2 regions of the Martelella mangrovi genome follow, and region 2 is predicted to be linked to the other one. Evidence: predicted binding sites of a transcription regulator. Region 2 holds the regulator's gene; the other holds the start of a gene.
The links. Region 2 encodes PhoB, which activates phosphate uptake and scavenging genes when phosphate is short. Its sites were predicted from a motif close to TGTCATNNANCTGTCAT; they were not measured.
Positions count from the first base shown of each region.

Region 1 (15,442 bases), on a different contig from region 2:
ACGCGCTGCAGGATTAGCATCTTGGCATCCGTTTAGCCTCCACCGGCCTTTTCTCCTGCACGGGCCTGCCCTACATCATGGTCATTCATTGCCGTGACAGGATATCATGCCGAACAAGACACCCGCGATCTACTGGATCCGTCAGGACCTCCGCATCAACGACAATGCCGCGCTGATGGCCGCGGCCAAGGGCGACCGCCCGGTGATCCCGCTTTATATCCGCGAGGATGACCTGGCCGGCGCACTGGGCGGCGCCCAGGCCTGGTGGCTGGAACGCTCGCTTGCCCGCCTTGGCGAGGCCTATGATGAACTCGGCACCGGCCTTGTGCTCAAAAGCGGAAAACCCGGGACGATCATTGCCGACCTGATCGAGGAGACCGGCGCCGAAACCGTTTACTGGAACCGGCGCTACACGCCCGACGGCATGCGCACCGATAAAGCACTGAAGCAAAAGCTGCGCGATGACGGCATCGATGCGCAGAGCTTTGCCGGCCGGATCCTGCACGAGCCGTCGAAATTCGAAACCAAATCCGGTGGCCCCTACAAGGTCTATACCCCCTTCTGGAAGGCTTTTTCCGCCGACCCGCGAATTGCCGATCCGCAGGATGCGCCCGACAGGCTGACAGCGCCCGATACAAAACCGCAGAGCGAGCGGCTTGAAGACTGGAAGCTTTATAGCGGAAAACCGGACTGGGCCGCCGGCTTTGACGATATCTGGACGCCCGGCGAGGCCGCGGCGAACCGCCAGCTCGACCGGTTCATTGACGCCATCGCCGAACACTACGCATCATCGCGCGACCGGCCGGATATCGAGGCAACCTCGATGCTGTCCCCGCACCTCGCACTTGGCGAGATTTCACCGGCCACCATCTGGCACCGGGTGGGGCGCGCCAAAGACCTGTCGTCGGAAAACAGGAAAAAATTCCTGCAGGAGCTGGTCTGGCGGGATTTCTGCTATCACCTGCTGTTTCACGCCCCCGATCTGCGCACCGAAAACTGGAACAGCCGGTTCGACGGCTTTGCCTGGCAGGACAATGACGAAGCCTTCGACGCGTGGACGCGCGGCCGCACCGGCTATCCGATCGTCGATGCCGGCATGCGGCAGCTCTGGCAGGAAGGCACGATGCACAACCGGGTGCGCATGATTGTCGCCTCCTTCCTGATCAAGGATCTGATGATCGACTGGCGCAAGGGAGAGGCATGGTTCCGCGACACGCTTGTCGATGCCGACCCGGCGTCCAACCCGGCCAACTGGCAGTGGGTGGCAGGCTCGGGCGCCGACGCCTCACCGTTTTTCCGGATCTTCAATCCGGTGCTTCAGGGCAACAAGTTCGATCCGCAGGGCGATTATGTCCGCCGCTATGTACCGGAGCTTGAAGACATGCCGGCAAAACATATCCACGCTCCCTTCGATGCACCGCGCGATGTGCTCGATGCCGCCGGCGTGACGCTGGGCAAAGACTATCCAAAGCCTCTGGTCGACCACAAGAAAGCCCGCAACCGCGCGCTTGCCGCCTTCGAGAAGATCAAGGACTGAAATGGGTTTGCGCAAATGCTTTAAAACGGGCAATCGCATACCTTGCCTGAATCCCGCCAAAGGCGTTTCTGGGACGCAAAAATGCAAGGATTTTCGACCATGACGACATCAGACTCGGTCATCGACCTCATCGGCAACACACCGCTGGTCAAACTCAGGGCGGCTTCCGAGGCCACGGGCTGCACCATCTACGGCAAGGCGGAGTTTTTAAACCCCGGCCAGTCGGTGAAAGATCGCGCCGCACTCTACATCATCCGCGACGCCGAACGGCGCGGCCTGATTGCGCCCGGCGGCACCATTGTCGAGGGTACGGCCGGCAATACCGGCATCGGGCTGACCATGGTCGCCAATGCGCTCGGCTACAAGAGCGTGATCGTCATTCCCGAAACCCAGGCGGAGGAAAAGAAGGACGCGCTGCGGCTCCTCGGCGCCAAGCTGGTCGAAGTGCCGGCCAAGCCCTATCGCGATCCGAACAACTACGTAAAACTCTCCGGACGGCTGGCCGCGCAACTGGCAAAGAGCGAGCCGAACGGCGCAATCTGGGCCAATCAGTTCGACAATACCGCCAACCGCGATGCCCATATCGAGACCACGGCGGAAGAGATCTGGCGCGACACCGACGGCAAGGTCGACGGTTTCATCTGCGCCGTCGGCTCGGGCGGCACCCTTGCCGGCACCGCCATGGGGCTGAAGGCGAAGAACCGTGACATCAAGATCGGCATTGCCGATCCGGAAGGCGCCGCCCTCTACGAATTCTACAGCAATGGCGAACTCAAGAGCGAAGGCGGCTCGATTACCGAAGGTATCGGCCAGGGCCGCATCACCGCCAATCTCGACGGGTTCACACCCGATTTCGCCTATCGCATTGCCGACAGCGAGGCCCTGCCGCTGATATTCGATCTGGTGACCCAAGAGGGCTTGTGCCTGGGCGGTTCATCGGGCATCAATATAGCCGGCGCCATCCGGCTTGCGCGCGAACTCGGCCCCGGCCACACCATTGTCACGGTACTTTGTGATTATGGAAACCGGTATCAGTCGAAGCTCTACAACCCTTCCTTCCTGAAGGACAAAGGCCTGCCTGTGCCGGAATGGCTGACGGCGACAACGGAGATCGCCGTACCGTTCGAATAGAAAGTGACCCATGCCTGTTGATGCCCTGTTCCGTGACAACTTCTACCTTGCCAGATGCGATGCGGTTGTCACGGCGGTGCATGATGACGGCACATTCGAAACGGACAGAACCTGTTTCTATGCAACGTCCGGCGGCCAGCCGGGCGACACCGGTATTGCCCGGCGCGCCGATGGTTCGACGCTTGCGCTTGGCGTTACCCGCCACGGCGAAGGCAAGGATGTCATCCTGCATGTGCTGGCCGAAGGCGAAACCCCGCCGCATCCCGGCGAAACACTGTCTCTTGAAATCGACTGGCCGCGCCGGCTGAAGCTGATGCGCATGCACACCGCATGCCATCTGCTTTCCGTCGTCTGTCCCTACCCGATCACCGGCGCCTCCGTCGGCGAGGACGAATCGCGCGTCGATTTCGACATGAGCGAAACCGTCGACAAACAGGTGGTCAGCGACGCGATGATGAAGCTCGTGGCCGAAGACCATCCGATCTATGTCCAGTGGATCACCGACGCGGAACTCGCCGCCAATCCGGATATCGTCAAATCGAAGAATGTCCGCCCGCCCATCGGCATGGGCCGTGTCTCGCTTGTGTGCATCGGCGCGGGCTCGTCGGTCGACAGTCAGCCCTGCGGGGGAACACACGTGCGAAGCACCGCCGAGGTCGGCCCCGTCCACATCGGCAAGGTCGAGAAAAAGGGCCGTGAAAACCGCCGTTTTCGTATTCGCTTCACCGCGTAAGCCTATCAGTTTTTTCAAGGAGTTTGAGCAAGATGAGTGCTGAAAGCCGGTATATTGTTTCGCCGGAATGGGTGGCCGGGCGCCTGAACCGCGCCGGATTTTCCGTCATCGACGCCTCGTGGTATCTGCCCGCCCATAATCGCGACGGCAAGGCGGAATATGCCGAAGGCCATATTCCCGGCGCGGTGTTCTTCGATCAGGACGCGCTCGCCGATACCACCACCGGTCTGCCGCACTCTCTGCCCGCTCCCGAATTCTTCGCGGCCGAAATGGGCAAGCGCGGCATCAGCGAAACAGACACGATCGTGGTCTATGACGGGCCCGGCATCTTTGCAGCACCCCGCGTCTGGTGGATGCTGAAAATCATGGGAGCCGGCGATGTCTATGTGCTGAATGGCGGCTTCGACGGCTGGAAGGCTGAAGGCCACCCGGTTGAAACCATCGTTCCGGCACCGCAGCCCGCCACTTTCACCCCGGATTTTCAGGCCCACAGGGTGACCTCCTTCGAGGCGATGCGCGAAGTTGTCGCGTCGGGCAAAAGCCAGATCGCCGACGCCCGCGGCGCGGGACGTTTCGAGGCGATCGAGCCCGAGCCCCGCCCCGGCATGCGTTCCGGCCATATGCCGGGTGCGAAAAACCTGCCCGCAACGGCGTTTTCTGAAAACGGACGGTTCCGCTCCAACGATGAATTGAGGGCAATGTTTACCGAAGCCGGGATCGATCTGGACCAGCCGGTGGTGACCAGTTGCGGGTCCGGCGTAACAGCGGCCATCATCACCCTTGCGCTGGAAAGCCTTGGCCATACGGATAACAGCCTCTACGATGGCTCCTGGTCACAATGGGGCGGCCGCGATGATACAGAGATTGTGACCGGGAAGGCGTGAGCACGATGGAAAACCAGCAGCAGACACCGCTCAGCGTCCATGTCACGGAACTGGAGATGACGGCGCCGCCAAAGGCACACATCATTGCGCCGTCCAACCTGCATCTTGCGCTGATGCGCGTTCCGCAGATACCGCTGCCCTTCTACCGGTTCTTATACCGTCAGGTCGGAACCCGCTGGGAATGGGTCGACCGTATCCGCATGAGCGATGAGGAACTTTCCGCCAACGTCCACAATGAGCGCACCACCATCACCGTGTTTTATCTGGAGGGCGCGCCGGCCGGCTTTTACGAGTATCAGCAACAGGATGGCGGGATCACCGAACTCATTCATTTCGGCCTGTTCGAACGCGCGCTTGGCCTCGGTGTCGGCAAATGGTTCCTGCTTCAGGGGCTGAAGGCGATGTGGGCCGACAAGCCCGAAAAGATCATCACCGCCACCAACAGCCTCGACCATCCGCGCGCGCTGCAGCTTTACCAGCAATTCGGCTTTTCGCCGGTATCGACCTACGAAAGCGAAATCACTCCGCTTTCGGATGCCGAGTTGCTGGCCTTCACCCGCAAGCTTTAGCAACGTCCGGCAATCGGATGAAACCCGCCCGCTCCGGTCTTCGGCGGCGGACGGGTTGTTTTATGCGGTCAGTGCTCAGCCGGCGCCGTACCGTCATCCGGCGTTCCGGCATTTTCCATTTTTTCGGCAAGTCCCAGAAGTTCGGCAACAATCGTAGCGCTTGCGCCCGCATCCTGTTCCAGCCGCCGATCAATCACCTCACGCAGATTGAGAAATGCCGCCTCCACGCTGCGCGGCAGGTTATCGCCGCCGCGGGCGCGCTCGCGCTTCATCTGCCGGGCGCTCAGCCGCTCCGCCACGGCCTGCAGCGCCTTGAGCGCCATCGCCGCCTCCGGCGCCTGCTCATCGAGATAGGCCCGGCCGCTTTCGGTAATCGCGTAGGATTTCTTGTTGCCCTCGACCGTGGCGATCACATAGCCGCCATCCTCGAGATAGGAGAGCGTCGGATAGATGACGCCCGGGCTGGGTGAGTAGAAACCGCCGCTCAACTCCTCGATTGCCTTGATGATCTCGTAACCGTGGCGCGGTTCATCGGCAATCAACTGCAATACCAGAAAGCGCATACGGCCATGGCCGAGGAACCGGCCGATACGGCCGCCGCCATCATCGCCACCAAAGCCGTGACCACCACCCCGACCGGGTCCACGCCCCGGCCCGCGTCCGGGCCCCCGCCCCATTGCGAACAGCGCCCGCACGTCACAATCGCACCAATCGTGATGCCTGCCAGAATGTCCGTGCATGTCAGCGTCCTTTCGATCATGTTTTCGATATATCGAAATATAGATCGAAGAGAAGCCGGTTACAAGATTTTAGATATAACGAAATAGTATCTTATTGCGGTTTCGGGTCTCATGCCCCTGCCAGTCCGCTTCCGAAACCCTGTCCAGCCCGCAACAGAATTTCCTTGCGGGAAACGGTTTTCTTCACTGAAAAAACAGATTATTGTTCGAAGAAGAACAATAAAATTCGCAGGGAGTTCGAAAATTGGACCTGGACGATATCGATCGTGCAATCATGAAGGCGCTTCAGAACAATGGCCGCATCACCAATGCCGAATTAGCGGAAACCGTAGGTCTATCACCATCGGCATGCTCACGCAGGCTCGACCTTCTAGAAAAGAGCGGCGTGATCGAGGGCTACACCGCCAAGATTTCCCCCGAGGCGCTCGGATACAAGATGACGGCGCTTGTCCACATCTCGCTGTCCGGTCAGTTCGCCCGCACGCTTTCCGAATTCGAGGAGGCCGTCAGGCGCTGCCCGAACATTATCGTCTGCTACATGGTCTCCGGCGAATATGACTATGTAATGCGTGTGGCGGCCAAGGACCTGAAAGATTATGAGCGCATCCACCGCGACTGGCTTTCCGCCCTGCCGCATGTGGTGCAGATCAATTCATCCTTCGCGCTTCGGCCGATCATCGAGCGCCTCAATGTCGATGTCGACGAAGCCTTCGTCACGCCGCCGGCTTGATCATCAGTAACCAGTTGTCGCCATCGGCCTGCCAGTCGGGCGCTGTCACCAGCGCCTGCCGCGCCTTCTCGACAAAGCCGAGGCGTTCGTAAAAACGCCGGGCCGGCGCATTGGCTTCAGAGACGATCAGGCTGATATCGTTGGTTTCGGAAAGCCGGTCCGCCTTGTCGAGCAGGAAGGAACCGAGCCCGCGCCCGCGATATTCCGCATAGGCCGCCAGAACGTGAATGTGGAACGTTCCTTCGGCCTGCCGTTTCAGGTCGCGCAGCGGGCTCATGACCGGATGATCGATTTCGCAGCCATAGCCCGGCGCCGTGTCGGCAAGCGGATAGGCAATCATCAGCGCAGCGACATCGGAGCCGAGTGTCGCGACCGTGCCCTTGGTCCAGGAGATCGCGCTATCTTCGCGGGCGGCACTTTCGCGGCCGGCCTGCCAGGGATCTTCGGCCCCGCCCTCAAGCTGCCCCCAGCACCACAGCGGCAGGCGATGGCCGGCAATGTTGATCAGCCGCACCATATCCGGCACATCCTCGCGGGCCGCATTTCGGATCGTGAAACTGGTAACCAAACTTCCCTCCCGTATTGACGGCCGGCATGCCTGCGAATAGCCTGCCTATTGTTTCCGTAAATCGGCATAAGGTTGGTGCGCTTTCACGCCCGATGTCAACCGCCTGTCACATGACGGTGCGAAGCGATGAACGTGTTCCAGCATTTCCCTGCAAACGACGAACCCCGGAGCCTTCATGTCCACGCCCGTACTGTCGTCCCTGATCTCGCGCCGCGCTCTTCTGGCCGGCATGTCCGCAACATCGGCGCTGATCGTTCTCCACCCCTTTGCCGCCAACGCCACCGGTAATCAGGCGCATCTGCGGCTGATGGAAACCACGGACATCCACGTCAACGTGCTTCCGTATGACTATTATGCCGACCGCCCCAACGACACGATGGGCCTTGCCCGCACCGCCTCGATCATCGATGCCATTCGCGCCGAATCGACCAATTCGATGCTGATCGACAATGGCGACTTTCTGCAGGGCAATCCGATGGGCGATTACGTTGCCTATGAGCGCGGCATGAATGACGGCGATATCCACCCCGTCATCAAGGCCATGAATGTGCTCGGCTACGAGATCGGCACGCTCGGCAATCACGAATTCAATTACGGCCTCGACTTCATGTTCAAGGTCACGGGCGGCGCGAATTTCCCCTATGTCTGCGCCAATCTGACAAAGGGCGCCCTTGCGAACGATCCGACACAGGACGACCTGTTCTTCAAACCCTACATGATCAAGGAGAAGATGATTACCGACGGCGCCGGCAATACGAGCCCGGTCAAGGTCGGCTTCATCGGCTTCGTGCCGCCGCAGATCATGGTCTGGGACGAAAAGAACCTTTCCGGCAAGGCCAATACCCGCGATATCGTCGAAGCGGCCGAAGCTTGGGTTCCAGTGATGAAGGAAGACGGCGCGGATATCATTATCGCGCTCTCCCATTCCGGCATAGACGGCTCCGGCCCGGCGGAACTGATGGAAAATGCCTCGCTTTATCTTGCCGGTGTTGATGGCATCGATGCCGTCTTTACCGGTCACCAGCACCTTGTCTTCCCCGGCCCGACCGATTTTCAGGGCATTGCCGGCGTCGACCCGGTCAAGGGCACGCTGCAGGGCAAACCGGCCGCCATGGGCGGCTTCTGGGGCTCCCATATGGGCCTTATCGACCTGCTTCTGGAAAAGGACGGCAACAGCTGGAAGATTGTCGACTTCACCACCGAGGCCCGTCCGATCTATCACCGCACGGAAGACCGCAAGGTGGTGGCCGATGTCGAATCCGCCCCCGCCGTGGTTTCCGCCGTCAAGGCCGATCACGACGCCACGCTGGACTATGTCCGCACCCCGGTCGGCAAGACATCCGCGCCGTTGCAATCCTATTTCGCATTGGTGGCCGACGACCCCTCTGTGCAGATCGTGTCACGCGCGCAGACCTGGTACACCAAGGACATGCTGAAAGACGGCGAATACAAGGATTTCCCGGTCCTTTCAGCCGCCGCGCCCTTCAAGGCCGGCGGTCGCGGCGGCCCGGATTATTATACCGAAGTCCCCGCCGGCGACATCGCCATCAAGAACGTTGCCGACCTCTATCTTTACCCCAACACCGCCCGCGCGGTTCTCATCAACGGCGCGCAGGTCAGGGAGTGGCTGGAAATGTCGGCCGGCATGTTCAATCAGGTCGAACCCGGCGCCACGGATGCGCCGCTCCTCAATCCTGATTTTCCGTCCTACAATTTCGACGTCATTGACGGCGTGACCTACAAGATCGACCTGTCGAAACCGGCGCGCTATGCCAAGGACGGCTCGCTTGCCAGCCCGGATTCGCACCGCATCGTCGATCTTGCCTTCGACGGCAAACCCATCGATCCCGAACAGCAATTCGTGGTGGCGACCAACAACTACCGCGCCGGCGGTGGCGGCAATTTTCCGGATATCGACAGCGACGTCATCGTCTTCGTCGGTCCGGATACCAACCGCGACGTGATCGTCCGCTATATCGTCGACCAGGGCACCATCAACCCGTCGGCCGATTTCAACTGGACCTTCGCCCCGATGCCCGGCACCACAGCCGTGTTCGAAACCGGCCCGCGCGCGGCGGAATACATTGCCGATGTGAAGGGCGCGAAGATCGAAACCGCCGGCGACGGCGAGAACGGATTTGCGCTTTATCGGATTGTTCTGTGATCAGAAAAATCGCGCTTTACGGGAACCCCCGGGGGCGGAATATTTTCCCGCCCCTCAGACTACTGACAAAGCTCACCCCCTCGTTCGTTCGTCATACCGGCCTTGAGCCGGTATGACGGCGGGGAAGGAGGCGAAACCGTGGTTGCTTGCGGGGTTTGTCAATAATCCGAGCCGGCTAGAGCATTTCAGACTGAAATGGAATCGTTCTGCGGCAAGGAATTTGCGCCAAGACCAAGGGCTTTGGCGCTGGGCATAGCCCTAGCTATGTCCAAGTCGAAGACCGCCGGTAATGGCGCAAATTCATGCCGCCCTTCAGGGTTTGCCGAAACCGGCCATCCACTTTGTCGAAGCCCTTCGCCATAGCTATGGCTATGCCGCGCGGACTTCTTCGCGTGGAATGACCGGTTTGGGCAAACAGAACTGTTTCCATTTCAGTCTGAAACGCTCTAGGGCCGACTGACCACATCACCCCTCACGCAGCATGTCCCAGACGGCAGCAACCAGCTGCTTGAGATTGTACGGCTTCGGCAGGAAACCGAATTTGGCGTCGTCGGGCAGGTTCTTGGCGAACGCGTCGTCGGCATAGCCGGAAACGAAGATGAACTTCAAATCGGGATATTGCCCACGCGCCTCGCGCAGCAGCGTCGGTCCGTCCATTTCCGGCATGACAACGTCGGAGACGACGATATCGACTGCGCCTTCCAGTCTTTCGAGGATCTTCAGCGCGTGCACGCCGGTATCGGCCTCATGCACGGTGAATCCGCGCATTTCCAGCATGCGCTTGCCCGAGCGGCGTACCGCATCCTCGTCTTCCACCAGCAGCACCACGGCGGACTGGCCCGTCAGGTCCATATCCTCCTCGCGCGGCGCCTCGTTGTCGCTTTCATTGCCCTCGGAGAAGGCCGCGGCAATCGGCTGGCCCCTGTGATCCTTAGGCGCGGCAACGGCTTCGCTTGCCGCCCGGGCATGGCGCGGCAGAAGAATGAGGAAACGGGTTCCCGTACCAACCTCCGAGATTGCATGCAGAAAACCGCCGGACTGGGTGACGATGCCATAGACCATGGCGAGGCCGAGACCGGTGCCCTTGCCGACATCCTTGGTGGTGAAAAACGGTTCGAAAATCTTGTCGAGCACTTCGGGCGCGATTCCCGTTCCGGTATCGGCCACCTCGACCAGCACGAAATCGCGCTCCGGCACCTCACGCAGACCGAGCGCGGCGACCTCGCCGGCGGCAATATTGCGCGTGCTGATCGTCAGCGTGCCGCCGCCCGGCATCGCATCGCGGGCGTTGACACAGAGATTGGTGACCACCTGGCCGAACTGGCCCGGATCGGCTTTCACCGGCCACAGTTCGCGGGCAAAATCGGTCGTCAGCCTGATGTCCGATCCGCCCGTCAGCCGCTCGATCATCATCCGGTTGTCGCCGATGACATCGTTGAGGTCGACGACCTCGGCGCGCATCGTCTGCTGGCGCGAGAAGGCAAGCAATTGCCGCACAAGGCCGGATGCGCGGTTGGCATTGCGCTTGATCTCGACGAGATCGGCAAATTCTGGGTCCGAGGCCCGCGACTGCAACAGAAGATGGTCCGCCGACAACAGGATGGCCGTCAGCACATTGTTGAAATCATGGGCAATACCGCCAGCAAGCGTGGCAACGGCATTCAGCTTCTGGGTGCGCGCCATCTGGGCTTCAAGCGATTTCTGCTCGCTGATCTCAATGGCATAGACCAGCGCGACCGTGTCCGGCCCCGAGCCGCTGGCGGCATGCACGAAAAAGCGGAAGTGACGGCCGTCATCGGTCGCATGACGCACCTCGAAGGGGGCAATCTCGCCCTGCCCGTCTGCGGCAGCTACCAGCGCCTCGCTCACCCTGGTCTGATCGTTTTCGTCAATCAGACTGGCGATACGTGCGCCGCGCCCGATATCCTCGCGCTTCAAGAGGTCGGCGAACATCGCCAGAAAGCGGGTGTTGGTGGTCAGCAACCGACCATCGCGGTCAAGCGTTGCAATGGCCATCGGCGTGTCGTCGAAGAAATGGCCCTGCGTCGCCCCGGCGCCGCCACTGCCCTTGCTGTCTTCGCGCTTCACTATCACCGTGCGGCTTTCCGCCGGGCGGCCGTCGCGGTCGGCGGTCACATCATGCAGCAGCGTGACCGGCAGGTGACGGCCCGATGGCAGCCTGAGCGATACATCCAGCGTTTCGGTCACCCGCTGGCCGGCCTCGACGCCAAGGGTTTCAAGCAGGGTCATGCCCTCACCGTCGACGATATCCGCCAGCGCAACCGTGCCGGCGACAAAACCGGCCAGATCAATGCCGATCCAGCTGGCAAGTGTGGCGTTCAGATAACGGATCTTGCCGTCGGAATCACAGGTCAGGAAACCGACCGGCGCATGATCCAGATAATCAATCGCCTTCTGCAACTCCTTGAAATAACGCTCCTGTTCCTGCCGTTCCTCGGTGATGTCGCAGATCTGCCAGATGTTGTAATTGCGGGTATGCGCGCGGCTGTCGGTTACCGGGAAAAAGCGGCTGCTCAAACGATACCACCGCGCCGTGTCCCCGTCCCTGCCGGACAGTGCGCGGGTCAGCCGAAACTCTTCCTGACCGTCCTTGCCGGCGCGCACAGACTGGGTCAGTCGGTAGAGCACTTCCGAACTTTCAGGCTCCTCGGACAGAAGCGACTCGAGGCTTGGCGGCACACCGCCCCCCTCATTGCCGGTCATCCGCCCGTAAGCCGCATTGGCATAAACCATGCGGTCGCGATGATCAGTGATCACGACGGCTTCCGGGTACTGGTCCAGAAACGGTCCGGCGAAATGATTTTGCCGTGCGCCGGGAAACAGCTGCACAAGGCCGGTCAGAACGGCCAGTCCGAAGAAAACCCCGAGGATCGCAAAAAGGCCCAGAATCGCCAGCAGAATATCGTCCGGCAGATAGCCCCGATACTGATAACCGAGCGTGATGATGGCCGCCAGAATCAGCAACACCAGCGCAAGCCTGGCGAAAACGCCGGCCCCCGGACCACCCCGGACCACAGGCTTGCCGGCCTTTTCGCTCTGTCGATCCAATACCATTGCAACCTCGTCATCTGCGCCTGCCGACAGGAACAGCACCCCGCGGCGAAACATTCATTCAGTCCTATCCGGTTCGCAGACGGATAAAAACACCGCCGCCCGCAGCGCGAACCCAAGCCCGGCCCGAAGGCCAGACTTCTTCCATTATGGCGGCGGACAATAGCCGGAAAAGCTTAATTTTGAGTGTGATTCGCGCAAAACCGTGGACGCCGGATTGTCAGTTGCGGCTGAAGCTTGAAGGAACTGTCCGGAAAGTTGATATTCCATTCAGATATGCGCATAACATCAAAGCGCACAATCATTTCAGATCCACAATCCAGAAAAACCACCGGGTGAAAGACAAGCGATGGGAGACATGACCTTCAGCAACGCCATTTTCGATTTCCCGCTGCTGTCATTCGGCATCATTCTTCTGGCCGTCCTGGCAATCTGGTTTCTTCTGCGCCACAGACCGCCTCACCCGTTCATCAAGGGCGGCAAGAACAGAAGGCCGCGCCTTTATGTGGTGGATGCCGCAGCCGTTGATGCCCGCAGGCGCGTCGTTCTGGTTCGCCGCGATAATGTCGAGCATCTCGTCATGATCGGCGGCCCCAACGATATTCTGCTTGAAACGCGGATTCCGGCGCCCATCGGAACGCGCCACCGGCACGAAGCCGGCCAGCCGGCCGCCGGAAGCGAAAATCAAAAACCGAAGGAAGAGCAGCGCGACGCCTGATGATTCGCCGCTTGCCGGACCGGAGGGCCCGGACCGGAAACCAAAAGGCCGCGTCCTGATCGGGCGCGGCCTTTTGATGTGTTATGCTATTCGTCGCGGTAAACTTTTTCGCGTCGCTCGTGGCGTTCCTGTGCCTCGATCGACAATGTCGCGATCGGTCGAGCATCAAGTCGCCGCAGGCCGATCGGCTCACCGGTTTCCTCGCAATAGCCGTATGTCCCGTCGTCGATCCGACGCAGTGCAGCATCGATCTTCGAGATCAGCTTGCGCTGACGGTCTCTCGCTCTCAGTTCGATGGATCGGTCGGTTTCGGAAGAGGCCCGGTCTGCAAGGTCCGGATGATTGGCGTTTTCGGCCGCCAGATTATCGAGCGTTTCACGGGCTTCCCGCAAAATGTCGTTTTTCCAGGCGATAAGTTTCGCGCGGAAATAGGCCCGCTGATTGGGATTCATGAACTCTTCGTTATCGGAGAGAACATAGCTACTAAGATCAATGTTCTTGTTCAAAGCCATTCTCCTGAACAACACCCCACGGGCGCTGTATATCCCAAACAAACCTGATAATTCAAGTCTCTGCTGTAAATTTGAGCACTTTAATAACTGTTGAAAATTTAGGCCGGGTTTCTGGATTTTCTGCAAAAAAAGAAGGCAACTGCCACAAATCTTTCATCGACACCTGCAACGCCCGGTTTTACCGCGCCTTCGGAAGGTCGATTTTTTCCCGCACTGCTGACAGATGCCCTGAAAGATGCCCGGAATCCAGCCGGATTGTCCCGTGCGCTTTTTCAAAACAACGTCATCCACTGCGGCAAAAAAAACGCAGGGCCTTGCGTAAATTTCATGGTAAGGACATGTTCGAACCTGCTGCTCTGCCGCAATGGTGGATAAAGCACCGCCGAAACCGCTTCATGCCGCTTCGAGATGAGCAATGTCGACGATCAGCCCTCACCCTGAACGGATCTATCTTTTCCGGCACGCCCAGGCCGTCTGGCCGGAGCCGACCATGCGCGACTTCGAGCGTCCGCTGTCAAAGCGCGGGGTCGATGACGCCGATGCCATGGCGCAGCGGTTGAAGGAAGAACAGTACTTGCCCGAGATCATCCTGTCCTCCTCGGCCATGCGCTGCCGCCAGACTGCCGATGCGGCCTATCGTGCGCTGGATCGCCGGCCGTCCTGCCGTTTCATCGACGATTTCTACCAGGCGGCCCCGGTCACCTATATCGAGGCGATTTCCGACCACGCCGACCGCCAGTCGGTGATGATCTGCGGACACAATCCGGGCATCGAGGAAACACTTCTGATGCTTGTGGGATATGAAGCCTTCAACGTCACCTGTCCCTATGGTTTCCCCACCGCCGGCGTTGCCGTGCTCGATCATAGCGGCAACACGGGAAACGGTCTGCCGGAGTGGAAGGTGACCGCCTTCCTCGCCCCCTGACACCACGGAACGGACAGCTCTCCCCGAACCGCCTTTTATCGCGCGCCGGCCTTGCCTATATTGCGGTCTGAACCGCGAAAGGAAGCCGATCTTGACGCCGATCCATACGTCGTTTGGCGATAATGCCAGACTTACGCTCGACACCATTACCGATCGTGCATCCGACATAGTTCAGCCGACGTTGCGACTGGGCGTCACGGGGCTGTCGCGCGCCGGCAAGACCGTCTTCATCGCCGCTCTGGTCCACAACCTCATCCATCGCGGCCGGCTGCCGATGTTCGAGGCCATGCGTTCGGGCCGGCTTTCCAATGTGCGCCTCGACGAGCAGCCGGACGACCAGATCCCACGATTCGATTATGAAACCCATATCGACCGGCTGGTGGATGAACGGATCTGGCCCGATTCGACCCGTGCGATTTCCGAATTGCGGCTGATCATCGAATATCAGAGCGCCAGCCGCTGGAACCGGATGTTTTCGCGCGGCCGGATCGCCATCGATATTGTCGATTATCCCGGCGAATGGCTGCTGGACTTGCCCCTTCTCGGCCAGGATTTCGCGACGTTTTCGGCGCAGACCGAAGCCAGCGCCAAAACCGGCGTGCGGGCAGCCCTTGCCCGTGACTGGCTCGGTCTCTGCGCCGAGTGCGACTATGACGCGCCGGCGGATGAAAAGACCGTAAAGGCGCTCAATGAGGCCTTCACCGCCTATCTGAGAGCATGCCGGGCAGACGAGCACTCGCTGTCCACCCTGCCGCCCGGCCGTTTTCTGATGCCCGGCGATCTTGAAGGGTCACCGGCCCTGACCTTCGCGCCGCTTGCAGGCCTAGGCGCGGAAAAGCCGAAACGGGGCTCGCTTGGCGCACTGATGGAGCGGCGTTACGAGGCCTATAAATCCGTCGTCGTCAAACCGTTCTTCCGCAATCACTTCGCCCGCCTCGACCGCCAGATCGTACTGGTCGACACGCTTCAGGCATTAAGCCGCGGCCCGGAAGCGGTGGCCGATCTGGAACATGCGCTTTCCGAGGTGCTGGCCTGTTTCCGGCCCGGCCGCAACACCTGGCTGTCCTCCCTTGTGCGCCGGCGGATCGACCGCGTGCTGATTGCCGCAACCAAGGCTGATCACCTGCATCATGAAAGCCATGACCGGCTGGAGAAACTG
Region 1 covers NZ_JBEPLY010000003.1:391,270-406,711, reverse strand. The annotation lists gene ABID12_RS06560 (DAK2 domain-containing protein) at 1-17, shown strand, start outside; gene ABID12_RS06555 (cryptochrome/photolyase family protein) at 107-1,537, shown strand; gene ABID12_RS06550 (cysteine synthase A) at 1,637-2,668, shown strand; gene ABID12_RS06545 (alanyl-tRNA editing protein) at 2,679-3,401, shown strand; gene sseA (3-mercaptopyruvate sulfurtransferase) at 3,434-4,285, shown strand; gene ABID12_RS06535 (GNAT family N-acetyltransferase) at 4,291-4,854, shown strand; gene ABID12_RS06530 (PadR family transcriptional regulator) at 4,923-5,594, opposite strand; gene ABID12_RS06525 (Lrp/AsnC family transcriptional regulator) at 5,839-6,324, shown strand; gene ABID12_RS06520 (GNAT family N-acetyltransferase) at 6,308-6,892, opposite strand; gene ABID12_RS06515 (bifunctional 2',3'-cyclic-nucleotide 2'-phosphodiesterase/3'-nucleotidase) at 7,068-9,056, shown strand; gene cckA (cell cycle histidine kinase CckA) at 9,522-12,131, opposite strand; gene ABID12_RS06505 (flagellar biosynthetic protein FliO) at 12,487-12,846, shown strand; gene dksA (RNA polymerase-binding protein DksA) at 12,933-13,352, opposite strand; gene ABID12_RS06495 (SixA phosphatase family protein) at 13,774-14,283, shown strand; gene ABID12_RS06490 (YcjX family GTP-binding protein) at 14,375-15,442, shown strand, end outside.
Region 1: ABID12_RS06515 (bifunctional 2',3'-cyclic-nucleotide 2'-phosphodiesterase/3'-nucleotidase) is a predicted target of PhoB. The motif match lies at 6,986-7,002, and genes of this name have one in related genera.

Region 2 (15,442 bases):
ATCGAGGCGGCCTTCCGGGGCCGCCTTTTTCATGCCCAAACCCCTTTAGCCGGCCGCTTGCCCATGTCCATCACGATCCGCCCCGCCACATCCGACGACATCACCACCATCACCGAGATCTATGCGGAAAGCGTGTTGAACGGCACCGCCAGCTATGAGCTTGAACCGGCGGCGCCTGCCGAGATGCGCGCCCGGATGGACGCGACCATGGCCGGCGGTTTTCCCTATATAGCCGCCGTGGAGGCGGACAGTTTGCTGGGCTATGCCTATGCAGGCGCGTTTCGCACCCGCCCGGCCTATCGCTGGCTTGTGGAGGATTCCGTCTATATCGACCCCCGGGCGCGTGGCAGAGGCGTCGGCAAACTGCTGCTTCAAACCCTGGTGGAAGAATGCGAAACGCGCGGCTTCCGGCAGATGGTTGCCGTCATCGGTGGTGCAAGCCCGGCCTCGATCGCGCTGCACAGGACATGCGGTTTCACCGATGCCGGCCGGTTGACCGGTACCGGTTTCAAACACGGACAATGGCTCGACACGGTGTTCATGCAGCGCCCGCTTGGCGAAGGCAATGCCTCCGATCCGCTGCCGCTTTCGCTCTGATCCGGCCTATTTCTCGACGAGTTTCAGCTTGCGGTCGAAGACCTTGAGCACCTGACGCAGATCGTGGCCGCGTTTCAGCACCATGCCGGCGGTATTGGTGACGCTGAAGGCGCCCTGCTTGGACGCCAGTTTCGGGTTCTTCTCGATCCGGTAGAGCGGCATTTCGCCGGAGCGCTTGAAAACGGAAAAGACCGCCTTGTCCTTCATGTGATCGAGGGCGTAGTCGCGCCACTCGCCGTCGCCCACCATTCTGCCATAGACCCAGAGGATCGCGTCGAGTTCACGCCGGTGGAATGTGACGGGCAATGGCTCGGCCTTCTGGCCGGGTCTGAACTGGGCGATTTCGACGACATTGCTGCCGTCCGTCTCTTGCTTGCGTTGCGTATCCGGCTTTTGCACCATGCTTTCCCGCCTCGCATCCTGATTACAGATAAATGACAGTCTGCCCGCTTCAGCGAGAATTGCAAGGGCGCGCTTTCACCCGTTTCACCATGGCGGGCCAATAATTTGTTAACCCAAACGGCTTATCAATTCGGCAAGGGTTTTCGATCAGTTCCAGTAGTGCGTATCCATGTGTTCAGGCATCCCAAAACCGCTGACGTCCGGTGCGTTGGAAATGCGCCCGGCCATTTCGTGCCGTGCTGACGGGCGAAAGGCGGCGGATCGATGAGCATCATCCGCAAGGACCTCGGACCAAGACCCCCTGCCCGGCTGAAATCGAAACTGTCGGTGGTACGCCCCGGCAAGACCGTGCCCGATCTTCGCCTGGAACTGAGAAGCGGCGGCGAATTTTCCATCTTCTCCGATGCTCCGGGGGAGCTGGAACACACCATGGAGCGGCTGGGCGATCAGGCCGTTGAACCAAATCCCTTCCAGACATTGCCATTTCTGACCGGTCCCTCTGGCAGGGCCGATGCACAGACGCGACTGGCGCTGATCGAAGACAGCGCCGTTGCGGCCGGGGCCGGCCATCTTGCCGCGCTGATGGGGTTTTCGGTTGCCGGCGCGAATTCACACCTTGTCGCGTCGGCAGCACCCGGTGGCTATCACGCCCCGCTGATCTCGCGCCACCGCCCGATGGCAACGCTTGACCAGCTGTTCGAAGCTCTGGCGGGCTCTCTTGCCAATCTGCCGGGCGTGATTGCCTTTCCCGGGCTTCTGGCTGACGGCGCTTTCATGCGTTCAGCGCGCGCGGTCGCTGCTGCGCGCGGGCTTGCCTTCCGGGTTGCAGGCGCATGGCGCGGCCACGCATTGTCCGGGCGGATCGACCCGACCAGCGGGCTTTCCCACGCAGACCGCGAAGCCTGGCAGGCCAATCTCGAAAAATGGGAAAACCTGCAGAAGAAGGGCAGGATCACCTACCACGTTGCCCGCAACCCCGCCGAAATTTCCGCAGCGCTAGAAGAGCTTTCACTGCTCTGCGACACCGACGAGCACACCAGCCGGTGCGCGGCATGTTTTCCCGCCGTCAGACTGCTTTCCGAGCGCGACCGGATCAGGCTGCATGCGCTTTATATTGACGGACAGATGATTGCAGCCGCGCTCCAGCCGCTTCATCGCAGCGAGGCCTGGGTCTGGCAGGTCATGGTCCGGCCCGACATGAGCGACAAGGCAATCGACGAGCAGCTGATCATGCGTCTGACGCAATGGAACCTGCGCGATGCCAATATCGCCATAACCCGTGTTGCGCCCGCAGCCGGTCCGTTTCTTGCGGAGCGGTTCTGGCCGGTGGACGAGGGTTATGCAAGCCTGCTCGTAGCATTGCGCCCCGGCATGGAGCGCGCGCTCGACAGCGTGGCCGCAACCTATGAAGACGCCGGGACGCAGTACCCCGGACATCAAACCGAATAACAGTATTGCATTGCGAAAACAGCTGGCAGCGGCTGCCATGGCCCTGACCCGGGGTCAGGAGCAGCTTTTCAGCCGCGATTCCTCGGGCCGGTTCATCAGCGCGAAAATGTCGATATTCTGAAGCAGCGGATGGAAACCATCGTCGTCGCCGGCCTCGATCAGAACGTCGAGCGGCACGACCGGCGCGACCATGGGGCCGTTCCAGCAGGCGGCATCGAGATCAACCGAAAAGCCGGGTTTGGCGCCGCCGGCCTGGCGGGCGGCCGCCATCTGCTCCTGCTGATCCCTGAGCGCCAGAGCATCGGCGGGCGAAAGCCGCAGCACCGTCAGGTGCTGACCGGGCTTGCGGAACTTTGCCACGTCGGCTTCCTCCGCAGCGGCATTCGCGCTCACCAGCGTATAATCGTGACTGATCTCGCCGGCGCCGGATTTCTGGTAAACCGTCAGTACAATCTCGTTCGTCGGCAGCTTCATCTCCTCCGGCGCCAGCACCGCAATCCTGAGCGACGCGGGATTGGCCGCGATCGGCGACGGAATGGTCGTCGGCTTGGCGCCCGACAGGAAATTGAGCGAACAGGCCGAAAGCAGGGCGAGACCGGAAGCAGCCAGGAGTGTCTTGAAGATTGGCATGGGCATGATCGGGCGGGTCACAAACATGGTTAATAATCATTCATCCTATCGGGGATAGCTTAAGGGCCGGTAAAGAGTCAGCCGCTGCTTGTGGCCGATGGCGCAACAGGCGCGGACGAAAACACGCCGTGCATGCGTCATACCCTGCTTGACATTAATAATTATTGTTTTACGATAATTTTATATTGTAATATAAGAGGCACTTCGATGACCCCGACCAACTCTCCCGCCCTTTCGCGGCTATGCGGCCGCATGAAAACCCTGACCCGGATCATTCAGGCCGGGCTTGTGGCCGGCCTGGCCTACGCCGGCTGGACGGCCCTTGCCGGGCAGGACAGGATTTCGGCCTTTCTGACGGATGCGCTCGACCTCTCCGTTGCCGCAACGCTCACACCGGCGACGGGACTGGCGCTTGCCGCCCTTACGGTGATGTTCGCCGGGCTGGCGTTTTTCGGGCTGCAGACCGTCTGGCAATTGTTCGACCGGCTTCAACACGAAACGCCATTTTCCCATGCGGTTGCCGCACTTTTGCGTCGCGCTGGCCTGATTGCGCTTGCCGGCGCTGTCGCCAGCCTTTTTCTCACACCCGTGGCGACACTTCTGGCGACACTCGCCAATCCGCCGGGCAGCCGCACGCTTTCAGTCGGTCTCGGCAGCGACCAACTGATGCTGTTTCTGCTCGCGGGACTTCTCTTCGTGATGGGGCATGTCATGGTGCTCGCGACATCGATGAATGAAGATTATGAGCGTTTCGTCTGACCCATGCCGATCATTGTCAATCTCGATGTCATGCTCGCCCGCCGCAAGATGCGGGCGAAAACCCTTGCCGAACATGTCGGCATCACCGAGCAGAACATCTCGCTGCTGCGCTCGGGCAAGGTCAAGGGCGTACGGTTCGAAACGCTTGAAAAGATATGCCGCGCGCTCGATTGCCAGCCCGGTGACATTCTGGAGTATCAGCCGGACGAACCCGGCTGATCCTTATCCCCGCTCGGGGTCGCAATTGCCCCGGGCGGCAGATCAAAGCCCGATTTCGTGGGCATAAGGCGGGTTGGCGCCGGCGCGGGAGACGGTGACGGCAGCGGCCTTTGCGCCCAGCGCCAGGGCATCCGCGATTGCCTCCGGCGACAGCGTTTTGACCTTCTCCTTGGTCAGCAACCCGGCGATATCGAGCGATGCCAGGATACCGGCGTCGAACGTATCGCCGGCACCGACGGTGTCGACCACTTCGACCTTTTCACTTGGCACCTCGACCTTGTGTTCGGCGGTATAGCCGATCGCCCCGTCCGCGCCGCAGGTGATGACGACAAGGCTTGCGCCGGCCGTAATCCAGTGGCGGGCCTTGTCATCGAGCGAACCTGCGAGACCGAACCAGTCCAGATCCTCGTCGGAGAATTTCACGATGTCCGATTTGGCCGCCATGCGCTCGATCCGGGCACGGTGACCCGCGGGATCGGTAATAAATGTCGGACGGATATTCGGGTCGAGCGAGATCACGCGGGCTTCGGCCTCGCGCATCAAAAGCGCTTCATAGGTGGAACCGCAGGGTTCGGGGATCAGGCTGATCGCGCCGAAATGCATGGCCGCGCAGTCTTCGCCGATTGCGGGCAGGTCATCCTCGGTAATCATCCGGCCGGCCGTATTCTCATCGTAAAAGGCATAGCTTGCCGAGCCGTTGACCAGCTTGACAAAGGCGAGCGTCGTCGGCCGGTCGGAAACGGCAACATAGGAATGATCGACCTTCGACGCGTCGAGTTTCTCGCGAATGATATCGCCCATCAGGTCGGACGATATGCCGGAGAAGAACCCGGTCGGTCGGCCAAGCCTGGAAAGCGCGACCGCCGTGTTGCACACGGCACCGCCGGCATAGGGCGCAAATGCCGGTTCACCCTTGTCGGTCTGACGCGGCAGCATATCGATCAGGGCTTCACCACAGCATAAAATCATTCTCTTCTCCCGTTTTTGTTCCCGCGCCTGTCGTCCCGGCCTAGACGATCAGTTCCTCAAGGCCGCCGCGGGCCCGCGACCATTCCATCGGATGATCGAGAAACGCGCCGACGGCATCAAGCGTTGCCTTGTCGGCCAGCTCTTCCTCGCGTGCGACCGCAAGAACGTTCTGCCATGTCGCCAGGTAATGAAGCTCAACGCACCCTTCCCGGAAACGTTTCTCGGCCTGTTCGAAAATATCATAATAGAACAGAGCCATGCCGTGTTCCACCAGTCCGCCGGCAGCGCGGATGGCATTGATGAAGTTGAACATGGAGCCGCCTGCCGTGGTCAGGTCCTCGATCACCAGAACCCGCGCCCCGGCTTCCAGATGCCCTTCGATCTGGGCGTTCTTGCCATAGCCCTTCGGCTTCTTGCGCACATAGATCATCGGCAGTTCCAGGCGATCGGCGAGGAATGCGGCAAAGGGAATGCCCGCCGTTTCACCGCCGGCGACGCAGTCGAATTTCTCGAAACCGGCATCACGCAGCACCTTGGCCGCGGCAAAATCCATCAGCGTGGAGCGGATGCGCGGATAGGAAATCAGCTGCCGGCAGTCGATATAGACCGGACTGACCAGACCGGAAGCAAGCTTGTAGGGCTCATCCGGGGAAAAATGGACGGCGCCGATTTCCCACAGCATGCGGGCCATCAGTTCGCCCATCACTGCGGGGTCGGCAAAACTTGCTCTGCTCATCTCAACAATCCTCTTTGTCTTTGCGCCGTCACGACCTTGCAGGGTGCGGGAGTGACACTCTCTTGCAAGACACAATCTGTCGGCGCACGCCGCCGCCGGGGCGGCCGTTTCCGTTCCGGCCCTGAGTTGAACTGTCGGGGCCGAAAAATCAATCGGAGCCGGTATATTTCATCATGCCGAATGGCATACCCGCCACCATAGCGGAACGCCGGATGGCCGCAATGACGGATATTAAATCGTTTAAAAAACTTTTTGCCGCTGCTCTAGACTTCCATCGAATATCCGGCTCCGCGCACGGTGCGGATCACATCCGGCATCTGCGAGAAATTGAGCGCCTTCCTCAGCCGGCCGACATGCACGTCGACGGTGCGCTCATCCACATAGATATCATGCCCCCAGACACCGTCGAGAAGCTGCGCGCGGGAAAACACCCGCCCCGGAGACGTCATCAGGAATTCCAGAAGCCGGAATTCCGTCGGGCCAAGCCGCACTTCACGCGCCTTGCGGTGAACCCGGTGGGTTTCGCGATCAAGCTCGATATCGCCGCATTTCAGCACGCTGGAGAGCACTTCCGGACGGGCGCGGCGCAGGATCGCTTTCACACGCGCCATCAGTTCCGGCGTGGAAAACGGTTTGACGACATAGTCGTCGGCGCCGATCGCAAGCCCGCGCACCCGTTCGCTCTCCTCACCGCGCGCCGTCAGCATGATGATCGGCAGGCGTTCGGTTTCCGGCCGCATTCGAAGGCGGCGACAAAGCTCGATGCCCGACACCCCCGGCAGCATCCAGTCGAGCAGAAGAAGGTCGGGGACCCGCTCCTGCAGCCGGATTTCGGCCTCATCGCCGCGCATGATGGTCTCGACCTCATAGCCTTCGGCCTCGAGATTGTAGCGCAGCAGAACGCTGAGCGCTTCCTCGTCTTCAACAACTGCTATCTTCGGCACCATTGGGCTGATATCTCCCTCGTCTCAAATGGCTTCAGACATCATCGGAACCGACGGCAGGGGAATTGTCGTCCTTCGGACGTTCTCCCTGCGGCTGGGCGCCTGTCGCGATGTAGTAAATCATCTCGGCGATGTTGGTGGCATGATCGCCGATGCGCTCGATGTTCTTGGCGCAGAACAGAAGATGCGTGCAGGTGGTGATATTGCGCGGATCTTCCATCATGTAGGTCAAAAGCTCGCGGAACAACGAGGTATAGATCGCGTCGATCTCGTCATCACGCTCGCGGATCGAACTCGCCTTGTCGGCCTGGCGCGTGGTGTAGGCATCGAGCACTTCCTTCAATTGCAGGAGCGCCAGTTCGCACAGATGCTCGATGCCGTGGGCCAGCTTGCGTGGCACGCCGGTGCCCTGCACCGAGATCACCCGTTTGGCGGTGTTCTTGGCCATATCGCCGACGCGTTCGAGGTCGGCGGCGATGCGGATGGCGCCCATGATTTCGCGCAGGTCCGCAGCCACCGGCTGGCGCCGGGCAATTGTGACGATTGCCTTCTCGCCGATCTCGCGCTCCGCTTCGTCAAGCGCCAGATCGTCGGCGATCACCTTTTCGGCAAGCTCGGTATCGGTGTTGACGAGGGCGGAGACCGATTCGCTGACCATTTCTTCGGCCAGGCCGCCCATTTCGGAAATGCGGCGCTGGAGGTATTTCAGCTCGTCATCGAATGCCGTCGAGATATGCGAGGGGGCCATGTTCTTTCCTTTCCTGGCTTGAGCGTGCGGCAGCCGCCCCTCAGCCGAAACGTCCCATGATGTAATCCTGGGTCCGCTGGTCCGCGGGATTGGTGAAAATCGTATCGGTATCGTTCTCCTCGACCATATGGCCGAGGTGGAACATCGCCGTGCGTTCGGAAACCCGCGCGGCCTGCTGCATGGAGTGCGTCACCATCACGATGGTGTAGTTCTCCCTGAGGTCGGAAATCAGCTCCTCGACGCGGGCCGTTGCGATCGGGTCGAGCGCCGAACAGGGTTCGTCCATCAGGATCACTTCCGGGCTCACCGCAATGGCGCGGGCAATGCAAAGCCGCTGCTGCTGACCGCCGGAAAGACTGGTGCCAGGCTCGTGCAGGCGATCCTTGACCTCATTGAACAGACCCGCCTTGATCAGGCTGGTCTCGACGATCTGGTCGAATTCCGTGCGGTGGCGGGCAAGACCGTGGATACGCGGCCCGTAGGCGACATTCTCGTAGATCGACTTCGGGAACGGGTTGGGATTCTGGAACACCATGCCCACGCGCGCGCGCAGTTCCACCACATCGATCCCGGAGGTGTAAACATCCTCGCCGTCGAGCGTGACCGTGCCGGTCACCCGGCAATTGTCGATCGTGTCGTTCATCCGGTTGAGCGTGCGCAGAAAGGTCGACTTGCCGCAGCCCGACGGGCCGATCAGCGCCGTGACGGCGTTCTCGCGAATGTTGAGGCTGACATCGAACAGCGCGCGCTTCTGCCCGTAATAGACGGACACCGCCTGACCGGCCATCTTGTATGTGTTTTCGCTCATCGTCTTTTTCCAAGCCTTTTTGCGGTCATATTCATCCATCGCCTACCAGCGCCTTTCGAAACGGCGGCGCAGTATCACCGCCGTGACATTCATGAAGATCAGGAATGCCAGAAGCACGATAATGGCGGCAGAGGTGCGCTCGACAAAGGCGCGTTCGGCCTCGCCCGCCCACATGTAGATCTGCACTGGAAGCGCTGTTGCCGGGTCAAGCGGGCCCGCCGGATAATCGGCCACGAAGGCGACCATGCCGATCAGAAGCAGCGGCGCGGTTTCGCCCAGCGCCTGGGCAAGACCGATGATCGTTCCCGTCAGAATTCCCGGCATGGCCAGTGGCAGGACATGATGGAACACCGCCTGCATTTTCGAAGCCCCGACCCCCAGCGCCGCCGAGCGGATCGAGGGCGGCACCGCCTTGAGAGCTGCCCGCGTCGCGATGATGATCGTCGGCAGCGTCATCAGCGTCAGCACCAGCCCGCCGACCAGCGAAGCCGAACGCGGCAGGCCGAGGAAGCCGATGAACACCGCAAGCCCCAGAAGGCCGAACACGATGGAGGGCACGGCCGCCAGATTGTTGATGTTGACCTCGATAAGGTCGGTGAACCGGTTCTTCGGCGCAAATTCCTCAAGATAAATCGCCGAGGCCACGCCGATCGGCAGTGCCAGAAGCAGGACCACGCCCATCATGTAAAGCGTGCCGACAAAGGCCACGCCGATCCCGGCGGCTTCCGGCCGGCTGGATGCGCCATGGGTGAAAAAGCCGGTGTTGAAGGACTTGTTCAGCCGTCCCTCGGCCTTCAACTCCTCCATCCACTGCAATTGCCGGTCGGAAACCCGGCGGCTTGTTTCCGGCACGGAAAGGTCGATCTGGCCCTTGTTGGCGGAATCGATATCGGCGGCAGCCAGAAGCCGTACATCGACGGTCTTTCCGATGACGGAGGGGTCTTTCAGCACCACATCGCGCAGCTCCACCCGGCTGCTGCGGGAGATCATCCGCATCGCCGCGCGCATTTCAGGGCCGTTTGCGGGATTGATGGCGAGCGTGCGGGCAAGCGCCTGGCGCACCAGTTGCGGATAATCGGCCGTCAACAGCAGCCGCGGGTTTTCATCGCGCGCGCCATCGGGATCGATCACCGAGGCTTCGAAGGTAACCGGCAGGGTGATGGTCGTCTGCTGAAACGCGGTATACCCCTTGCCGGCAACGGAAAACAAAAGCGCGCCCAGAAAGAAAATGCCCACGCAAATCGCCAACAGGCCGAAAACGCGGAAACGACGTTCGGCCGCGTTCCGGCGTTTGAGGGACTTGCGGCGCCTTGCGGCAATCGCCCGGCTTCCTCCATCCGTTCCGGTCGCGGTGCGGACTGTCTCGGTCATGCGTACTGCTCCCGGTATTTGCGCACGATATAGAGCGCATAGACATTGAGGCAGAGTGTGATCACGAACAGCGTGAGGCCAAGGGCGAAGGCCACGAGCGTCTGCGGCGTGTTGAATTCCAGATCGCCGGTCAGCTGGTTGACGATCTTGACCGTCACCGTCGTCATCGGCTCCAGCGGGCTGAACTGCAACTGCGCGGCAACGCCGGCGGCCAGAACCACGATCATGGTCTCGCCGATGGCGCGCGAAGCCGTCAACAGCAGAGCGCCGACAACACCGGGAAGCGCTGCCGGCAACACAACGCGCTTGATGGTCTCCGACTGCGTGGCGCCAAGGCCGAGCGAGCCCTTGCGCAGGCTGTCGGGAACCGCGTTGATGATATCATCGGACAGCGAGGAGACGAAGGGGATCAGCATGATGCCCATGACCACGCCCGCCGTCAGCACCGACTGCGCCTCGATGAAATTGCGATAGCTGCCGGTAAAAAGCCCGTTCAATTCTGCGGAAATGTCACGCAGCAGCGGCCCCACCGTGACAAGGGCGAAGAAGCCGTAGACGATGGTGGGAATGCCCGCCAGCACTTCAAGCAGCGGCTTGGCGATCGCGCGCAGTTTCGGCCCGGCATATTCCGACATGTAGATCGCCGCATAAAGCCCGATCGGGACGGCAACCGCCATGGCGACGATGGAAATGTAAAGCGTACCGGCAAGCAGCGGGATCAGCCCGAACTGCCCGGTTGCACCGCTCTCACCGGCGGCAGCAAAGCGCGGGTCCCAGACCGTGCCGAAAAAGAAATCGGCCGGCGGCACCTGGGAAAAGAACCGCAGGGATTCCGTCAGCATCGACAGCACGATGCCGACCGTTGTCAGGATCGCGATGGTCGAGGCGAGAACAAGGGCTGCAAGCACGGCCTGTTCGACGCGGTTGCGCGCGTGGAAAGACGGCCTGACCGCACGATAAGCAAGGCCGAGCGAGATCAGCGCCATCGCCAGCGCCGCAACGGCCATGGCCGCGCGCGATGCGGCGGAAAGCGCATTGAACCGCTCGGCCGAAGACAGCACGAAAGGCCGGGGCGAAGCGGCAAGCGGAATGCCGTTTGCAGCAAGGACAGCGCGCAGCGCGCCCGCATCCTCATCGACGCGCGCCCGGGCGTCTTCCGGCAGCTGCCGCAGGCCATAGGCCACGGAAATCACCGTATTATAGGTGAGGCTCTGGGCCGCGGCCGGCTGCTCCTGCACGCTTTCGGGAAAGTCGCTGCGGATCTGTGCGCCGATGACCAGCGGACTGACCACCATCCACACCGCCATCAACAGCACGGCCGGAACGATTGCAGCCATTGCCACGAAGCTTGCATGGTGGGCCGGCCGCGAATTCAGCCGTTTCAGGCTTTCTCCGGCAAGCGCATAAGCCTTGGCTCTTGCCGAGAAATAACCGGCAATACCAAGCCCGGCCACAATCGCCAGTATGATCAAAAAGACATGCATTATGTCGTTCCAGACCGTCCGGGATTTCCGGACCCTTGTTTCCGGCGGTCCTCAAAAACATGGACACAGCCGGGTGTTTTATTCCGTCTTCGGCAGCGCCTGCCCTAATCTTCAGGCGAAACCGTTGCTTCCTCGAATGCGGCAAGAACCGCCGCGCGCTGTTCCTCCGATGCCGGCACAAGGCCATATTCGGCAAGCGGCCCGTATGGACCGGCCATGGCGTCCGACAGGAAAAAGGCAACATATTCCCGCAACCCCGGAATGGCCCCGACATGCGCCATCTTGACGTAGAAGAACAGCGGCCGCGATACCGGATATTCGCCCGACCCCACGGTTTTAACCGAGGGCGTGACACCGGAAATCGTCGCCACATTCAGCTTGTCGGCATTGTTGTCGTAAAAGGACAGGCCGAAGACCCCGAGACCGGTCCGGTCGGCCACCACCCGGGCGAGCGTCTCCGTATAGTCGCCGTCGATCCCCGGCGCCCGCCCGTCCCTGCGCACGGCGATACATTTGTTTTCGCCCTGTTTTTCGCCAAAGGTCTCCGTCAGAAAAGGCAGCGCGCCGGCTTCCGCGCAGCCGACGGCCAGCACCTTTTCCTCGAAGACTTCGCGCGTGCCGTGCTTTTCTCCGGGAATATAAGCCTTGATTTCGGTGTCCGGCAACGCGGGATCGATCTCGGACCAGCGGGTATAGGGGTTTTTCACCAGCGCGCCGTCAATCACCAGTTCGGCGGCAAGCGCCCGGTAGAGATCAAGCGGCGTCAGCGCCATCTGCGGCATGGATGCATCGGTGGCAAAGACAATGCCGTCATAGCCGAAAACCACTTCCGCGATCTCGGTGACACCGTTTTTCGCGCAGTTTTCAACCTCACCCGGCCGGATCGGCCGCGACGCATTGGCGATATCGATGGTGCGCGGGCCGACACCCCGGCAAAATTCCTTCAGACCGGCGGAAGAGCCGCCGGATTCCACCACCGGCGTCTTGTAGTCGGGATAGATCTCGCCAAAGGTCTCGGCAACGATCTTGGCATAAGGCAGGACGGTCGATGAACCGGCGATCTGGATCTGGTCACGCGCCTCGGCCGGCCCGATGGCGAGAAGCACAGCGGAAAGCACAACAGCCGGCAGAATGAAAAACTTCATGGCGCATCCCTTGCGGGTTACATGCCCGCACCGTTTCAATCGATGCCCGGGCGGGGCCGCCACGAACCGGCGGCATTGATCTGGCCCGGTTTTATGTCATTTTTGATTCAGTTTTATGACAGTACAAATTATTGTTTTTTATATCATATTTTAAACAGTCAGAAACGGACGGTAAAGGTCGTTCCCTTGCCGACGGCAGACTTGACCACCAGACGCGAGCGATGGCGGCTGAGGATGTGTTTCACGATCGCAAGCCCCAGCCCGGTGCCCTTCTTCGAGCGGCTGTCGGCCACCGAAACCCGGTAGAAGCGTTCCGTCAGGCGCGGCACGTGTTCGGCGGGAATGCCCGGACCATAGTCAACGACGGAGACTTCCGCCGCCCCGTCTTCCCGCGCCTTGAGATAAACGTCGACCCGGCCACCCTCGGCACCGTATTTGCAGGCATTTTCGATCAGGTTCTCGAACACTTCCAGCAATTCGTCATTGTCGCCGTTCACCGTGACCTGTTGTTCCGGCAGGAAAAGATTGATCGCGACGTTCAGGTCCTCGGCAAGCGGCAGCAAGCCGTCACGCACATGTTCAAGCAGCGTATTGAGCGTGACCTGCTGCTCCGGCGAAAGATGGGCCTTGGCCTCCAGACGCGACAGCGACATCAGGTCATCGACAAGCCGGCTCATGCGGGTCGCCTGATCGAGCATGATCGGCAGAAAGCGCTCCTGCGCCTTGGTATCGTTTTTCGCCGGGCCCTGCAGGGTTTCGATATAGCCGCGCAGCGAGGCAAGCGGCGTGCGCAGCTCATGGCTGGCATTGGCGACGAAGTCGGAGCGCATGCGATCGATCCGCCGCGCCTCGGAAATATCGCGCAGCACCAGCATAAAAACCGGCGTGTCATCCGCGCCGCCGGCAACCGGCGCAACCCGCACGAGGTAGACCCGCTCGGAGGGCAGCCGTTCGGAATATTCAATCTGGTTGGTGTGGCCGTTGGCCAGCGTGTCGCGGATGATATCGAGCACGCCCGGCGCGCGCATGCGGGCGGAAATATGCGACCCGAGGGGAAAACTGCCGAACGTGCTGCTGGCCGAACGATTCTGGAACAGCACGGATCCGTCTGCGGCAAGCAGATATACGGCTAGGTCGATCTCATCGAGGAAGCGCGGCAGATCGCCGAAATCAGCCGCATTCTCGCTCGGTTCGCGTTCCTGCTCCTGCGGTTCCGGTTCATCACCGGCCGGCGAACACGATGCCAGCGCCGCCGCAGATACGGCGAGCCAGCCGACGACGGCGGCAACCGGCGGGGCGAAACCGAAACCGACTGCGGCAAGGGCTGTGGCGGCGGCCACCAGCAGAACAAGCCGCGCGGCCAGCGCGCGGACCGCAATACTTCTGACCGTCTGCTCCAGCCTGCCCACCTGATTCCCTCAAAACTTATGCAAGTTGTGTTGCATATACGCCTTTTGTGACAGGAATATTCATCAACACACGAAAATGCCGACCATTCAGTCAGCCGCGCGCGCACGAATGGCGAAGATGTCCAGCGGTGCTCCGCCCCCGGTGAGATCGCTGGAAATCATCATCTGCGTCGGCAACACCCCGCCCTGGCTCGGATCAAGCCGAATCACGAGGCTTTCCCTGTGGGCGCTCGGCGTGAAACGATGACGCTGGCAGCCGTCGATCGTGCCATCGGCACAATAGATGCCGACCGATTGTCCGCCGCCATCCGGCGCCAGCACGCTTGCCTCGATCAGGACCGGACCGCTCTCCAGCATTTCCCTGACGGCCGGCGGCAGGTTGATGCTGACGGCGCCGGCATCACCGCCCGCCTGCGCTGCGATCTGTACGGCCGGCACGCCATCAACCGTGACATTGTCGACTTGCACGGCAGAACCTGCCGCAAAGCCGGTCTCCGCGCCCGGCTGGAAAAGGCCGGTCCAGCCCGACGCCCCCTCGAAATCCTCAGCTTCGATACGCGGCGCGGGATTGGGCACAGCCGTATCGAGGCTGTCCGGGTCAAGCGCGAAATTCGAGCTGACCACCCACCAGCCGCCGAACACCAGAAATGCCAGAACGATAACAAAGATCAGCAACCTGGCGAACCGGCCGCGCTTGCGCGGGGGGCGCTCCGACCTTTCCGCCCGGTGTGCCTTTCGGTTTTTCTTCGGCCGCTTTTTGCCGGACGCCTTGAGTGTGCCGCCGCCCGGCCGCCGCTCCTCTGCCGCAACAGCCAGATCGTCAATCGCCGAAAGCTCTCCGGAATCGAGATGGCCGCTTTCTGTACTGTCTTGCGTCGAAACCGAAAAATCGGCCTCGGTAAAATCCGTCTCCCGCCGTTCGGGCGAGACAACCGGACTTTCGGGATAATCGAAATGCGCTTCCGGTTCCGCACGCAGGCCGAAATCGCCGATCTGCGGCTCTGCCGGGCGCGCGTCCTCGAAAGACGGTTCCTGCGGTGCGTCCGGTTCGGGCGCCGCCGGGCTTTCCGGCACGCGACCGACGGCGAAGGGATCGTCGAAGACCACCGGCCGCGGCGACCGCGCCTCGCGGGCCTTGCGGGCGGCTTCCGCCTCCTCGCGTTCTATCGCCGTGATGATTTCGTCGAGGCGGTGGCGCTGGCGCGCGACGGCCTTGCTGTCGGTAATGCCCTGCTTGGCAAGGCCGCCTTCAAGAGCCTGCCGTGCGGACTGATAGATCCGTGCCCGCTGGTTGGCATCCTCCCGGTCAGTGCTTTCCAGCGCTGTTCTTATGGCTTGTTCAAGTCCGCTCACAGTTTCATCCCGTTACGTTTCACGAGGCTTTCTCAACGCTATTGACAGTGTTTCACCCTGCTGATCAAGGCCAAATAGCGCGTCCGACCCTGACCGGTTATGGTGCCGGTCGACGATGCTTCAACGCCGCAGCACTTCAAAGCGTTGCAAAACTTCGCGAAAAATGTCTCCCTTGGGCGATATTCCGACGCACGATAATCCGTGCGAACGAGACCCGAGGGATCCATGTCGCAAACTTTCCGCCTTGATGACCTGATGCAGATCGCCCGTGAGGACGGCCGGATTGTGGCCGAGGACGCCGCCGCGCGTCTGGGCGTCACCGTGCAGACCATCCGGCGCGACCTTTTGAAGCTCTCCGAAGCCGGCAAACTGACCCGCGTTCACGGCGGCGCAGTGCTGGCATCGGGCACCAGCAATAT
Region 2 covers NZ_JBEPLY010000004.1:21,430-36,871, forward strand. The annotation lists gene ABID12_RS06965 (GNAT family N-acetyltransferase) at 64-597, shown strand; gene ABID12_RS06970 (DUF2794 domain-containing protein) at 604-999, opposite strand; gene ABID12_RS06975 (GNAT family N-acetyltransferase) at 1,264-2,448, shown strand; gene ABID12_RS06980 (hypothetical protein) at 2,503-3,105, opposite strand; gene ABID12_RS06985 (DUF2975 domain-containing protein) at 3,286-3,837, shown strand; gene ABID12_RS06990 (helix-turn-helix domain-containing protein) at 3,841-4,056, shown strand; gene ABID12_RS06995 (carbohydrate kinase family protein) at 4,099-5,025, opposite strand; gene ABID12_RS07000 (orotate phosphoribosyltransferase) at 5,066-5,761, opposite strand; gene phoB (phosphate regulon transcriptional regulator PhoB) at 6,025-6,708, opposite strand; gene phoU (phosphate signaling complex protein PhoU) at 6,740-7,453, opposite strand; gene pstB (phosphate ABC transporter ATP-binding protein PstB) at 7,494-8,300, opposite strand; gene pstA (phosphate ABC transporter permease PstA) at 8,304-9,632, opposite strand; gene pstC (phosphate ABC transporter permease subunit PstC) at 9,629-11,116, opposite strand; gene ABID12_RS07030 (substrate-binding domain-containing protein) at 11,221-12,261, opposite strand; gene phoR (phosphate regulon sensor histidine kinase PhoR) at 12,420-13,661, opposite strand; gene ABID12_RS07040 (hypothetical protein) at 13,758-15,023, opposite strand; gene ABID12_RS07045 (DeoR/GlpR family DNA-binding transcription regulator) at 15,249-15,442, shown strand, end outside.